Regions from separate parts of the Rahnella sp. BIGb0603 genome, predicted to be linked through region 1. Evidence: predicted binding sites of a transcription regulator. Region 1 holds the regulator's gene; the other holds the start of a gene.

Region 1 (7,454 bases):
CATGAAATTACATTATCGCCTGCAAGAACCTGAAGTCGCTGGCAGCGATGCGCTGCCGGTTCTCCTGATCCACGGACTGTTCGGAACCCTTGATAATCTGGGCGTTCTCGCCCGCGACCTGAAACAACAGCATAGAGTGTTGCAGGTTGATTTGCGTAATCACGGGCAATCCGGGCGTTCGCCGGAGATGTCTTACGCCGCAATGGCGCAGGATTTAATGGAAACGTTAGATGAAGTCGGTTTCCAAAAATTCATCGTAATCGGCCATTCCATGGGCGGGAAAGCGGCTATGGCGCTGACGGCGCTGATTCCCGACAGAATTGAGAAGCTCATCGCCATTGATATCGCGCCAGTGGATTATCACGTGCGCCGTCACGATGAGATTTTTGCTGCGATTAATGCCGTCACCGGGGCCGGATTGCGCGACCGTACCTCCGCTACCGAATGTATGCGTGAGTATATAAAGGAAGACGGGGTGATTCAGTTTCTGCTGAAATCCTTCCAGCAGGGAGAATGGCGCTTCAATGTGCCGGTTCTGCTGAACGAGTATGCCAAAATTGTCGGCTGGGAAGAGGTTCCGGCGTCGGATCGTCCGGCGCTGTTCATCCGTGGCGGGGATTCGCCTTATGTGCAGGATGCGTATCGCGAAGATATTGGCCGCCAGTTCCCGCAGGCAAAAGCCTATGTAGTCGCCGGAGCCGGTCATTGGGTGCACGCAGAAAAACCCGACGCCGTCCTGCGCGCTGTGCATCGTTTCATCGATTCGCCGTCGGTTTAACATCCTGGGGATAAATTGTGCAAAAAGTCTGCACAACTTCGAAAGTTAACGTGAAATCAGGGCAATCAGGCGTTGTGAACCCCAGGCGCGCCAGTGTATGATTGCGCGCTATAATTTTGCCGCCCCGTTTTACTCGAAGTGAGTTACGGGGGGTAAATTGGGTCAGGGTTTCTTAGCCCGAAATGTGTGAAACGCTCGTCAGGAATCGGCTTGCCGTTTTCCGATGTAAAAACTTCCCTGGTTGTACCGCTACCTATGGCAAAAGAACAACTGGATCGCACGACGATTGATCTGTTCGCAGATGACCGCCGTCCGGGGCGTCCAAAAACTAATCCGCTTTCCCGTGATGAACAGCTCAGGATCAACAAGCGCAACCAGTTACGCCGCGATAAAGCGAGCGGTCTGCGTCGCGTAGAGCTGAAAATGAACGCCGATGCTGTTGATACCCTCAATAAGCTGGCAGAAGAACGCAATATCAGTCGTAGCGAACTGATTGAAGAGATGTTGCTGTCGCATCTTAACGGTCAGGAAGGCTGATAAAAAAGCGGATAACCTCCCGGTTATCCGCCTGTTTTCTTTCCTTTTACGCCTTAACTCTCATCTCAGAACGTTTCCCAGTTTGCACTGCTTTTCGATGTCATTACACCGGTTGCAGGCCGTAACAACGGCTGAGAAACCACGCTGGCGGGTCGTTTTCCGACATTCGTGATACTGTCTTTGAGTTTGAACGTCGCGACGGCGTTGTTCAGCAATGCAGCCTGCTCTTCCAGCGAAACCGCCGCGTGTGAAGCCTGTTCCACCAGTGCGGCGTTCTGCTGCGTTACGCTGTCCATTTGTGTGACTGCTACCGCAACCTGGCTGATGCCTTTGCTTTGCTCATCAGACGCCGAAGCGATTTCCGCCATAATATCCGTGACATGCGTGATTGAACGCACCACTTCGTTCATTGTCTGACCGGCGTTTTCCACCAGTTTTGAACCGCTGTCGACGCGGGAAACGGATTCACTGATCAGTGATTCGATTTCTTTCGCCGCCTGCGCACTGCGCTGGGCCAGATTTCGGACTTCACTGGCAACCACCGCGAATCCACGCCCCTGTTCGCCTGCGCGCGCGGCTTCTACCGCGGCATTCAGCGCCAGAATGTTGGTCTGGAAGGCAATGCTGTTAATAACCGAGGTGATCTCTGCAATTTTCTTCGAGCTGCCGGAGATATCTTTCATGGTGCTGACGACGTCAGCCACAATGTTACCGCCTTTTTGCGCGGTAGAAGACGCTTCCATCACCAGCTGGCTCGCGTGATGCGCATTGTCTGCGTTGTGTTTTACCGTTGCAGTCAGTTCTTCCATACTGGCTGCCGTTTCTTCCAGTGCAGACGCCTGTTCTTCGGTTCGGGAAGACAGATCATTATTCCCGGCAGAGATTTCGGACGCGCCCTGATAGATGTGGTTGGTACAGTTGCGGATGGTCTGAACGGTATTTTCCAGACTGGACTGCATAACGTTGAGCAACGGGATCAGTTTACCCGCGCAGTTTTTGCCGAACTCTTCCAGATAATGCGTCAGGTCGCCGCTGGCAATTACGGCGAAATGATCGCGGATTTTATCCAGCGGTTTCACCAGTGCCATCACCAGATAACGGTCGGTCAGCAGCAAAATAAGCAGGCCGAGAGAAAAAGCCGTCAGCAGAATAACTTTGCTGTAATAAGTCAGATGGTTTGATTTGGTCTGCGCCGCCTCGAAATCGACCGCAATCTGCCCGCTGACTTTCGTCATTGAGGCACCAAAATTGCGGCTCAGCGCTGGAACGGTATCGTTCGCCAGCTGATTATAGGCATCGAAATTTTTGCCGATGGCCGCTGAATATAACGGCGTAACGCCTTGCGCGACCAGACTTTCCCAACTGGAGACCAGTTCCTGAACTGACGCTTCATCTAATCCCGGATGCGGAGCCGTTTTGAAACTCGCCAGCGCCTGTGACAGACCATCGAGTGACTGTTTTGCCGTATCAAAAATTTCCTGCCCTTTTGACGGATCCGCCTGGAGCTGCCCCACGGCACGACTTAAACGTGTCACGGTACGAAAGTACTGATCATTTCCTTTATTGATCAGCGCCATATTGTTGACCAGTTCGGTACTGTTTTGGGTGTTCTGAGTCAGCGTATTCAGGGAGGTGACGGTGTAAATAGACACACTCGCCCACATGACGCAAAAAATGCCCAGAATCGTTAATAATGCGGCCCTGATGGTAATATTTTTTAAAAACTGCACGATATGCCTCTCTCGAAACAGGACTGTTTCTGGTCTGAGGATTGACGGGGATGCGGAGAATCAAGACAGGTAGCCAGCAGGCGTTTGCCCCCGGACATGTTTGAACACCTCTCCGGGCATCGATTTCTTTATTATGTTGAGATTCCTCTCGCATCATCTATCGGCGTTCAACGGGCAAACTTAAGGAGTGGCGGGAATTATTTCTTAATTTTGCTTTTGCCCTCAATAAGTTTGAGGTTATTAAAAGCACACGAAGGCGATAACACTTAAAAAGATTGCCCGATAAACTTATTCACCAGTTAAGAAGGCGAGCTGAAACATATTCTCCGCCGCGCGAGTTTGCTATCATCTGCGTTATTATTGCCTGCAATGCAGAGCACTTCATTAAGAACAAGAGGTTAGGTAATCTTATGGCCGTAGTAGGTATCTTCTTTGGATCCGATACAGGTAACACCGAAAACATCGCGAAAATGATCCAGAAGCAATTGGGTAAAGATGTTGCAGAGGTGCATGACATTGCGAAGAGCAGCAAAGAGGATCTGGAAAAATTCGATATTTTGCTGATCGGTATTCCAACCTGGTATTACGGTGAAGCGCAGTGTGACTGGGACGACTTTTTCCCGACGCTGGAAGAGATAGATTTCGAAGGTAAGCTGGTTGCGCTGTTTGGCTGCGGCGACCAGGAAGACTATGCCGAATACTTCTGTGATGCGCTCGGTACCGTGCGTGACATCATCGAGCCACGCGGCGCGGTGATCGTAGGTCACTGGCCAACTGAAGGCTATCACTTCGAAGCTTCAAAAGGTCTGGCTGATGATACGCACTTCATCGGGCTGGCAATTGACGAAGATCGTCAGCCGGAACTGACCAACGAACGTGTTGATGCATGGGTCAAACAGATCACAGAAGAACTGAGCCTTTCAGAAATTATTGGCTAAAAACCCTGTTGGCCCTGAGGATTTATTCTACAATTGAAGGGCCAAACTATTACTGAAATTAACAATTTAACCGCTACAAAATTGTAACTTTCGGTGGTATCAAGGTACACTGAGTTCATCTGTTTTTTCTATCGATCAAGTCGTTGCATTATTGAATGTGACAGGCATTTTGTGATCTTTATTAACAGGCTACGTTTTTGAGAATCGGCACACTTCCCTTAAACGAAGAATCCTTAAACGACAAATTTTTGTGCCGCCGATGCCACAGGCTGCATGCCTCAACTTGATTAGCACATAGTAACAGGACTGAATCCGCATGACTGACAACAACACCGCACTGAAGAAAGCCGGCTTAAAAGTCACGCTTCCGCGCCTCAAAATCCTGGAAGTGCTGCAAGCGCCGGAAGGTCATCACGTTAGTGCGGAAGATCTTTATAAGCAACTGATTGATATGGGCGAAGAAATTGGTCTGGCCACGGTTTACCGTGTTCTTAACCAGTTTGATGATGCCGGTATCGTCACCCGTCATAACTTCGAAGGCGGCAAGTCTGTTTTCGAACTGACTCAGCAACATCATCATGATCACCTGATCTGCCTTGATTGCGGCCGCGTTATTGAATTCCGCGACGAATACATTGAAGGCCGTCAGCGTGAGATTGCGAAGAAACACGGTATTAAACTGACCAACCACAGTCTGTATCTGTACGGACACTGTGAAGCGGGCGATTGCCGCGAAGATGAATCTTTGCACAATGACAAACCTGCGCAGTAATCTGCACGGTCAGTCCGAATAAATTAACCGCTGAAAGGCGGTTTTTTTATGTCTGTGTTCCAGGATGAGAGTTAAAACGCAAAACCCCGGCAAGCCGGGGTTTTGCGTTCCATGATGGTGCTTGTTTCAGATCCCTGCTTTTAGTTAACCGGATTAGGTGCGTTATTGGCTTTGATTTCCTGCCAGATCTTGCCGCAATCCGCCGCATACGCCTGCCCGTCACCGGTCTTACGCGCCGTCAGACAGCGCTGATAATCCACCACACGAACCGTTTCCTGTTCCGCAAATTTCTGGTGGGCTTTTTCCTGTTTGAGCTTGTTCAGCAATACCTGACAGGAGGCCAGTTTGTCCGGATTGCCTTCTGCCGAATTAATACACGCGCTGTATGCCTCACGCGTTTGAGAAATCTGAGCCTGATCCGCGGTTGGCGCACAACCTGCCAGCACAACGGAGGAAACCACAATCATCAGTAATTTTTTCATCGACATAGCGACCTCAGAAAATAGTGAATGGAGCGATAACGATGAATTTCACGTCTTTTTCATCCTGGAAAATGTTGCCGTACCCGCCGCCCCAGCTCGGGATATCCGAGTGGTTGTCGTACTGGGTGTAATGCAGTTTGAACAGCGTACCTTTCGCGCGCCCTTCCTGAATGGTGTACAGCGCATCAAGGCTCCAGGCACTTTCTTTCAGGCGCTGGCTCTGATCATAGATTGGATTGGTACTCGGTTTGGCATCCCACGCGTAAACATAAGAACCGCCCACTGCGAAGCCCGGCAGATCCCATTTCGCCAGATCGTAAAGTACGCCTGCGTACACCGCTTTTTCGCCGTTGGCGTTGAAGTCAGAACGGTTGTCCCACCACACATCAAGACGTCCGTTAGAAGAAGAATACGTCGGGGTCATGCGTTGTAAAAAATAACCCTGATTCCCCTCAGCTTTGACCATCGTCCCTTCCAGACGCCAGTTGAACTGGCCGGTGGTGTAACCGAAAGTCAGTGCCTGCAACCAGGCCAGACCGTCATACAGGCTGTTCGGATCGTTCTGGTTGCTGATACGATCTTCCGCACCATAGAATTGGTAGCTGGTGGTGAGCGGATTGCCCATCAGATCAATTTTGTACGACGCTTTGGCGAAGTACTGATCGACGTAACTTTCTGCCTGACCGAATGCCGCTTCCAGTACGAGATCATTTTTGAAGTCGTATTTCGCACCCAGCGAGTGGATATAGGAAACACCGGTTTTCTTGTCGTTCTGGCGGAAATCATCCATCTCCAGATGCCACGGCGATTTGTATTCATCTGCCCACATGTAGGAGAAACTCAGTTCGCCCGGATCGCCAAAATCATGTTTATACCCGGCTTCGGCACCGCGATAGGTACCCGGCATAAAGCTCCAGTGCGGGGCGATCAGCGTTTGTCCGGTGGGCTGAATGTAACCAGCATGGCCCCAGAATCCGCCGTATTTGAATTTACCGGCCGCTTTGTAGAGGCTGACGCCACCTTTATCGCCGGAATAGTCTTCGTCATACGCATGGTTTTTGGAGGAGAACGCGATTTCGTTCGGATGACCGCTGTCGCTGGCTTCGGCTAATTCGATCGCGGTAAATGCGGCGACGTCGATACCGAACATGTCCCAGGCATAGCCGGAAGAGAAATCAAGGTTCAGGTTGGCGGTCGCGTGCGAAAGGTTGGTGGCGTATTTATCGTAATCGGGGTTATTCACCGTGACTTTTGTGCCGTCAGGGCGGGTTTCTTCTTTGGTTTTGTTCAAATCTTTGCGGTCGCGTTCGCGCTGCCAGTAATACACACCGCCGGTCAGCGTCGAATCATCAATAAAGCCAGCCGCTCTGGCCTCTTCAGGGAACATCATTCCGCCGCCCAACAAAGTGCCAGCCAGCGTGTACATCACAGGTTTCAGGTAAGCCGATCCCCTGCCCCTGTTAAGGTGCTTGTGCATAGAAATTCCTCATTTTGACTAAAAAAACGTGCAAAACCCAAACGGGTATTAAAAGCGGCCGCCAGAGGCGTAACCGTATAAAGCAGGATTAAGAGTATTTTTCGCGACGCGAATTATCAATGGGTAATTAAACCCTGATAGCTGAAGTATGACAAAGTGCACATAAAGATGAAAAAGTGTTACAAACGAGGAATGCGAAGGTTTAAATCAGTGGACTCTGACAATCGATAACTAAAACAGATAATTAAGTAAAAACCGTATTGACTTAAACGTTTCAGCACGCTGATATTCGGAAAGGAAGGTCCTAAAAAGCAAACATGAAAAACGCATTAATTCGCGATGAAAAAGAAAATTCCGTGAATTTCAGACATAAAAAAACGCAGCCGGAGCTGCGTTTAGCAATCGTTCATCGGTGACTTACGCGACGGGTTTTGATTCCCAGGTATCACGCAGGCCAACGGTACGGTTGAAGACCAGATTTTCAGCGCTGGAATAGCGGCTGTCAGCACAGAAGTAACCTTCACGTTCAAACTGCAGGCTGATTTCAGCCTGTGCAGCCACCAGAGAAGGCTCAACGAAACCGTGCGCGATCACCAGGGATTCCGGGTTGATCGTGGTCAGGAAATCTTCTGCCTGGCCAGGATTCGCGACGCTGAACAGACGGTCATACAGACGGAATTCCGCCGGTTTGCCTTCAGACGCAGAAACCCAGTGGATCACACCTTTTACCTTGCGGCCAT
Region 2 (7,454 bases), on a different contig from region 1:
CACGGTGTTGATACCACCACCGACGCCCTGAGCAAGGAAAATGGTCAGCCACTGCGGGAAGTGCAGGGTGAAGCCCACCCATTGCATCCCCTGAATGAAAATTGCTGCGGAGCCGATGTCGAAAATCGGTTGCAACGCGCCGCCGATATTAATCGCCAGCACGAACATCAGGTACATCACCAGCAGGAAGATGGGTACACCGAGGAAACGGTTGAGGATCACGCGATCCAACACCTGCGTCAGTTTGTTGGGCGCGGTGAGGTGCGAGTTACTGACGTCCGCGCACAGCGACGCAATGCTCTGATAGCGCGCGTCAGCAATCAGCAGCGCCGGATCTTCCAGCTTTTGCTCCGCCAGACGGGCTTTCACCTGCGGCAATAATCCCTGTGCATTACCTGCGTGCGTCTGGCTGTAAATATCCCCTTCGAGGATTTGCAAAGCCAGCCAGCGACGCTGTTGCAGCGCCATGTCCTGCGGCATTTCTGCGGCCAGCACGTCCACTTCCTGTTGCAGCACCGGATGATATTTCACGCGTTCAAGCTTTGCCACTTGCGGCAATGCGTCGATGGCGGCTTTCAGTTCTTTGATACCACTGGCGCGGGTAGAAACCAAAGCAATAACCGGACAGCCAAGGCGTGCAGACAGCGCCGGGATATCAATATTGATGTTCTGGATTTTGGCGATGTCGAGCATGTTCAGTGCGACGATGCAGGGCACACCCAGCTCGAGAAGTTGCAGTGTCAGGTATAAATTGCGCTCAAGGTTTGAGGCATCCACGACGTTAATCATCAGATCCGCGTCGCCGCTCAGAATGTAATGGCAGGCAATTTGCTCATCGAGCGAGGTTTGTTCGGAAATGGTGGTCAGCGAATAGGTACCGGGCAAATCGACCAGCGTAATCTGGTGATCTGCGGTGGCGAACTGGCCTTCTTTACGTTCGACGGTGACACCAGCCCAGTTCCCGACACGCTGGCGTGAACCGGTTAACTGGTTGAAAAGAGTCGTTTTACCTGAGTTTGGATTTCCAATCAGGCCAATAGTCAGTGCTTTCATACGTTCAGATCTACGTGTGAGAAAGGGAAAAAACGCGGAAAACCTTCAGAGGCCGCGCTAAACAATCTTGCAAAAAGCATTCATCAGTAAAAATCAGGCCAGCATCTCAAGCTTGAGCAGGTCGAGGTCTTTTTTGCGCACGACCAGACTGGTGCGGCGGGTTTCGATTTGCACCGGATCGCCCATCGGCGCTACGCGGATGATGTTGAAGAATGACCCCGGAAGCATACCGAGAGACAGCAGTTTCTGACGATAAGCCGGGCTGATTTCATGAGAAAAGCCGGTGATTTTGTAAGCACGTTTTGATTGAAGTTGCATAGTTCCTCGCGAAGCGTTCAGGCATTTATGGGGCCGCGTGACAAATGTTACGCCGCGCTTCCATGCCCGTTGATCTCACTTAACTGCGATTATTGTGGCAAAAAGAATTGCTCAGAAATTGTCCCTGGTGCGAAATTGCCAGCCTTTGGCTGACGGCGTATTGAATACGCAAAGAAGTACAAACGAGAATAGTTATCATAATTAGTACGCATGTGGAGACAAAAGAAAAGAGGTTGACCTCTTCACGGGTATCTCCACCGCGAGGCTATGCTATGCCTGTGGGACATCTGTTTTATTGATTTACCTCAGTGATTGATTCATTAGGATTGAGTTTAAAAAGTGTCGAAAAAAGATACATAAAAAAAGCCGCTGGTTATCAGCGGCTTTCGTTTGATAGGTGAAAAGGTAGAAATTAGCGTTTTTTACCCATCGCGGCGGCCAGCGCATCGGCCATCGCATTATTGCCCGCTGGCGCGGCATTGCGGCCCGCCGGTTTGTTGGGTGTATGACGTTTCTGATTGTCGCGTGACTCTGAAGCTGGCGCGGCAGAACGGCGTGCAGGCGCTTCACCCGGTTGTTCGTCCAGACGCATGGTCAGCGCGATACGTTTGCGCTGCAAATCAACTTCCATCACTTTGACTTTAACGATATCGCCGGCTTTCACCACGGTGTGCGGATCTTCGACGAATTTGTTCGCCAGTGAAGAAATGTGTACCAGTCCGTCCTGATGAACGCCGATATCCACGAACGCACCGAAGTTGGTGACGTTAGTGACCGAGCCTTCAAGGATCATGCCCGGCATCAGGTCATTCATGGTTTCCACGCCATCGGCAAAGGTCGCGGTTTTGAACTCAGGACGCGGATCGTGCCCCGGTTTTTCCAGCTCTTTGATGATGTCAGTAACGGTCGGTACGCCGAACTGCTCGTCAGTGAATTCGCTGGCTTTCAGGCTGCGCAGCACATTCGAATCGCCCATCAGCTCTTTCAGCGCCAGCTGCGTCGCCGCCAGAATCCTTTCGACCACCGGATAGGTTTCCGGGTGAACCGTTGAAGCGTCCAGCGGGTTATCGCCGTGGTTAATACGCAGGAAGCCCGCGCACTGTTCGAAGGCTTTTGGCCCCAGACGGCTGACTTTCAGCAGTTGTTCACGGTTGCGGAACTGACCGTTTTCGTCGCGCCAGTTAACGATATTCTGCGCCATCATGCGGGTCAGACCGGCCACGCGGGTCAGCAGTGGAACGGACGCCGTATTGAGATCCACGCCCACCGCGTTCACGCAGTCTTCGACCACGGTATCGAGTTTTTTCGCCAGCAGGCTCTGGCTGACGTCGTGCTGATACTGGCCGACACCAATGGATTTCGGGTCGATTTTCACCAGTTCCGCCAGCGGATCCTGCAACCGGCGCGCGATAGAAACTGCGCCACGGATGGAAACATCCAGATCCGGGAATTCCAGCGCCGCCAGTTCGGAAGCGGAATACACCGACGCACCGGCTTCACTCACAATCACTTTCTGCGCTTTTACCGCCGGGAACTGTTTTTGCAGCTCGAGGAAGAAACGCTCAGTCTCGCGGGAAGCGGTACCGTTACCGATAGCCACCAGTTCGACATTATGTTTGATGCACAGCGCAGCAACCTGTTGTGCCGCTTTCGCTGCCTGACCGGTATGGGGATAAACGGTATCGATATCCACCAGTTTGCCGGTGTTATCCACAACGGCGACTTTCACACCGGTACGTAAACCCGGATCGAGGCCCATGGTGGCGCGCATTCCGGCCGGTGCGGCCATCAGCAAATCATGCATATTGCGGGCGAAAACGTTAATCGCTTCATCTTCGGCGCGTTCACGCACTGTGCCCATCAGCTCGGTTTCGAGGTGCAGCAGCACTTTGATGCGCCACGTCCAGTTCACCACCGCGCGACGCCAGACGTCGGCAGGCGCGTTGTTTAGCCGCAGGCCAAGATGGTCGATAATAATTTGTTCGGCGTAACTTTCTTTCGGCGGTTCGTCATGCTGCGGATCGGCATTCAGCGCCAGCTGTAAGACGCCTTCGTTGCGGCCGCGGAACATGGCCAGCGCACGGTGGGAAGGCACCTGAGAAATCGGCTCGTGGTGATCGAAGTAATCGCGAAATTTCGCGCCTTCCTGCTCTTTGCCATCGACCATGCGGGAGGTCAGATGAGCGTTTTTCCACAGGTAATCACGGACTTTCGCCAGCAGTGACGCATCTTCAGCGAAACGCTCCATCAGAATGTAGCGGGCGCCATCGAGCGCTGCTTTGGTATCGGCGACGCCTTTTTCGGCATCAACAAATTTAGCGGCGGTGGTTTCCGGCTCGTTCTGCGGTTCATTCCACAGCAGATCGGCCAGCGGTTCCAGCCCCGCTTCGATAGCGATTTGTCCACGCGTGCGGCGCTTCGGTTTGAATGGCAGATACAGGTCTTCCAGTTCGGTTTTGCTCAGCGTGGTATTAATGGCTTTTGCCAAATCGTCGCTGAGTTTGCCCTGATCTTCGATGGATTTGAGAATGGTCTGGCGGCGGTCTTCCAGCTCACGCAGATATCCCAGACGTGTGTCTAACTGACGCAACTGGGTATCATCCAACCCACCGGTGACTTCCTTACGATACCGCGCAATAAAGGGCACGGTATTACCTTCATCCAGCAGACGCACCACGGAAGCAACCTGCTCCGGGCGAACCTGCAATTCACTTGCGATAATGCGGCTCAGTTGATCATTCATAGGTCTGGTATCAGTTTTTCGTTAGTGAGTGACGTAAATACAGGGCACCGTTATACGATTTGAAGGCTGAAAATGCCAGCCGTCGGGACGATGTGCCTCACGTTTTGGGCGTTATCTGATTATTTGCCGTAGTCGATTTCATTGACGTACCAGGTCGCATCGCCGACCGGCGTGGTGACCACCAGACTGTCGCCGACTTCCTTTTTCAGCAGCGCGCGCGCCATCGGGGAGTCGATAGAAATGTAGTCTTTACGGCCAAAGATTTCGTCATAACCGACGATGCGGAAACGCTTGATGTCGCCGTCGTCATTTTCCACTTCCACCCACGCGCCAAAGAACACTTTGCCGTCCTGTTGTGGCGAATAATCGACAATGCGCAGCTGTTCCAGACATTTGGTCAGATAGCGGATGCGGCGGTCGATTTCACGCAGGCGTTTCTTGTTGTACTGATAATCGGCATTTTCACTGCGGTCACCCAGACTGGCGGCCCAGGTCACCTTTTTGGTGACTTCCGGACGCTCCTCGCGCCACAGAAAATCCAGCTCAGTTTTGAGCTTGTCATAGCCTTCGCGGGTAATCAGTTTGGTCTTCATGTTACCTGTCGCCTTCCACACAGTTATCTTCCAATATCCTTCGCCATTGTTTCACACAATTGCGCCGCTGACAGTGCAGAAATTGGTCGAAAAAACGGTCGGGCTGCTACGCTTTATATGATGGCTTTTTAGTCGGATAGTTATTATCCTTCGCCGCGCTTCTTGCGAATTTTATATTCCGTAACACATTTCGCAATATTCTGAATTTCAAAATATTTTTCTTAAATATCACTTCAGATTATGGGTCATAGGGATTAGGGGTACAGTTACAAATGGATTTACTCAGATTCTTACTTCGTTTGCCTTTTACATTGATAAAAGGCCTCCTTCGCGCGATGGCTTTCATTTTAAGTCTGCTCGGGCGCGTCATTAAACCTGTTGTCGGCAATATCGACTGGCGTGCGCCGGTCTGGTGGACGGCAATGTCCGGCTGGCTGAAGCGCGGATTTACGCGCATGGAAAGCGGTGTCGATAAACACCCGAAAGCCATCAGTCTGGCTATTCTGGTGTTGCTGTGCGCGGCAGGTGCGGGCGTTTACGGCTGGCACTGGTGGTTAAACCGTCCGCAGCCGATCGAACCGGCACCGATGGTGTATCAGGAAACCAGCGTGCGGGTCAGCAACCCGGAAGCGATTAATTATGCCGCGCAAAAAATTGCGCCTCAGCAGGCCATTTTTAATTTTAGAAATTCAGCTGCGCCGCTGACGGATGTCGGCAAAGTGGTCGAAAAAGGCATTTCGCTGAAACCGGCAACCGAAGGTGAATGGAAATGGATCAGCGGTTATACGCTGGTCTTTACGCCAAAAAATCCGCTGCCGATGGGCACAAAATACGAAGTGGGTTTTACGCCTGACGTACTGCTCGCGCCGCAAATCAAACTGGCGACCACGCGTTATGAATTCACAGCGCCTGCGTTCGATTATCAGTCCGGGACCGCCGAGTATTATCAGGACCCGCAGGATCCGCAAAAACGCAGCGCGATTTTCAACGTCAAATTCAATGCGCCGGTGGATGTGGCCAGTTTTGAGAAACAAATCTCTCTGGGCCTGAGCGAAGGGAAAGTCAAAACGGAATCCAAACTCAATTATTCCGTGGTCTACGACCAGAAAAAACTCAACGCCTGGGTGCATTCCGAACCGCTGAAATCGCTCGATCACGGCGGCTCTGTTCACATGACGATAGGCGAAGGCGTGAAGGCGTCGGTGGCATCAAATGCAACCACGCAGGCGCGTAACGTCTGGGTTTCCGTGCCAACGCTTTACAGCCTGGCCGTGAGTGACGCCAGCGCGCAGGTAGTCGATGCCGACGGCGCGAAAGGTCAGCGTGCGCTGATTATCGGGTTCAGCGATGCGGTGAAAGATAAAGATATCCGCCGCGCGGTAAAAGTCTGGTTGTTACCGCAGCACGATCCGAACGATTCAGACGCCGCAACCGGCCCGGACGATTACGCCAGCTGGAATGTGGACAGCGTCGAAAATAACGTGCTGGCGCAATCCACGCCGCTGAATATTCAGCTGAACGAAGCCGAAAGCGACTATCAGCCGCAGTTCAGTTTCCGCTTCGATGCACCGGCGCACCGCGCCATGCTGGTGGAGATCGACAATGTGCTGACGTCTTCCGGCGGCTATAAAATGCCGGAAAAAGTCTACCGCATTGTTGAAGTCCCGGATTATCCAAAGTCTCTGCAATTTATGTCGCAGGGTTCGCTGCTGTCGGTGAACGGTGACAAACAAATCAGCGTGGCCGCGCGTAACGTGCCGGGAATGCGTCTGGATATCAAACGCGTAATCCCGAGCCAGCTGCAACACATCGTGTCATTTAAAAGCCGTGAATATTCGTCGGCGGAATTTAACCGTCTGAACGACGAGTATTTTACCGAGCATTTCAAATATCAGACGGCGGTAAATAACGACAAGCCGGGTGAAGTGAATTATCAGGGCGTCGATCTTTCCCGTTATCTGTCCACCGATCCGAGTTCGCATCGCGGCGTATTCCTGCTGACGCTGTCGGAATGGGATCCGAAGAAGAAAGAAGAAAAACCTGCGACCGATGACGACGGTTATCAGTATCAGGATGACGATCAGAGCGAAGACGAAGCGCCGGTCGGCGATTCCCGCTTTGTGGTGGTCACCGATCTGGGGATTATTGCCAAGCGTTCGCAGGATAAAACCCGCGACGTATTTGTGCAGTCAATTCACAGTGGTACGCCGGTCAGCAACGCCAAAGTGTCGGTTATCGCGAAAAACGGCGTCACGCTGCTGACGCAAACCACCGGCGCTGACGGACATGTGCGTTTCCCGGCGCTGGATGTTTATACCAGCGAACGCCAGCCAGTGATGTTCCTGGTCGAAAAAGAGGGCGACGTATCCTTCCTGCCTGCCGACCGCAATAATGACCGCGGCCTCGATTTCTCGCGGTTCGACGTGGATGGCGAAGAAACCCCGAACGACCCGCGCACGCTGAGCAGTTATCTGTTCTCCGATCGTGGTGTTTATCGTCCGGGTGACACTTTCAACATCGGTCTGATCACCCGCGCCGCCGACTGGAGTATGGGCCTGGCCGGTGTTCCCGTGCGCGCTGAAATTCATGACCCTCGCGATAAGCTGATGAGCACAGTTCCGCTGACGCTTGGTGCCAGCGGTTTCAACGAGCTGAGTTATACCACCGACGACAATTCACCGACCGGTGAATGGAACGTCTATCTGTATCTGATCGGCAAAGACAACGAATCTTCCGTGCTGCTGGGC

Evidence for each region. Region 1 encodes Fur, which represses iron uptake genes when iron is present. Its sites were predicted from a motif close to ATAATAATGAGAACNACTATCAA; they were not measured.
Region 2: a site for Fur is predicted at 1,554-1,576, ahead of feoA (ferrous iron transporter A). Genes of this name have one in related genera too.

Annotation. Positions count from the first base shown of each region.
Region 1 is NZ_JANUEX010000001.1:781,549-789,002, forward strand. It holds gene ybfF (esterase) at 1-778, shown strand, start outside; gene ybfE (LexA regulated protein) at 1,034-1,315, shown strand; gene M2403_RS03725 (methyl-accepting chemotaxis protein) at 1,381-3,045, opposite strand; gene fldA (flavodoxin FldA) at 3,456-3,983, shown strand; gene fur (ferric iron uptake transcriptional regulator) at 4,300-4,755, shown strand; gene chiQ (ChiQ/YbfN family lipoprotein) at 4,896-5,237, opposite strand; gene M2403_RS03745 (chitoporin ChiP) at 5,251-6,663, opposite strand; gene glnS (glutamine--tRNA ligase) at 7,132-7,454, opposite strand, start outside.
Region 2 is NZ_JANUEX010000009.1:82,644-90,097, reverse strand. It holds gene feoB (Fe(2+) transporter permease subunit FeoB) at 1-1,053, opposite strand, end outside; gene feoA (ferrous iron transporter A) at 1,147-1,371, opposite strand; gene M2403_RS20885 (Tex family protein) at 1,784-4,114, opposite strand; gene greB (transcription elongation factor GreB) at 4,234-4,707, opposite strand; gene M2403_RS20875 (MG2 domain-containing protein) at 4,980-7,454, shown strand, end outside.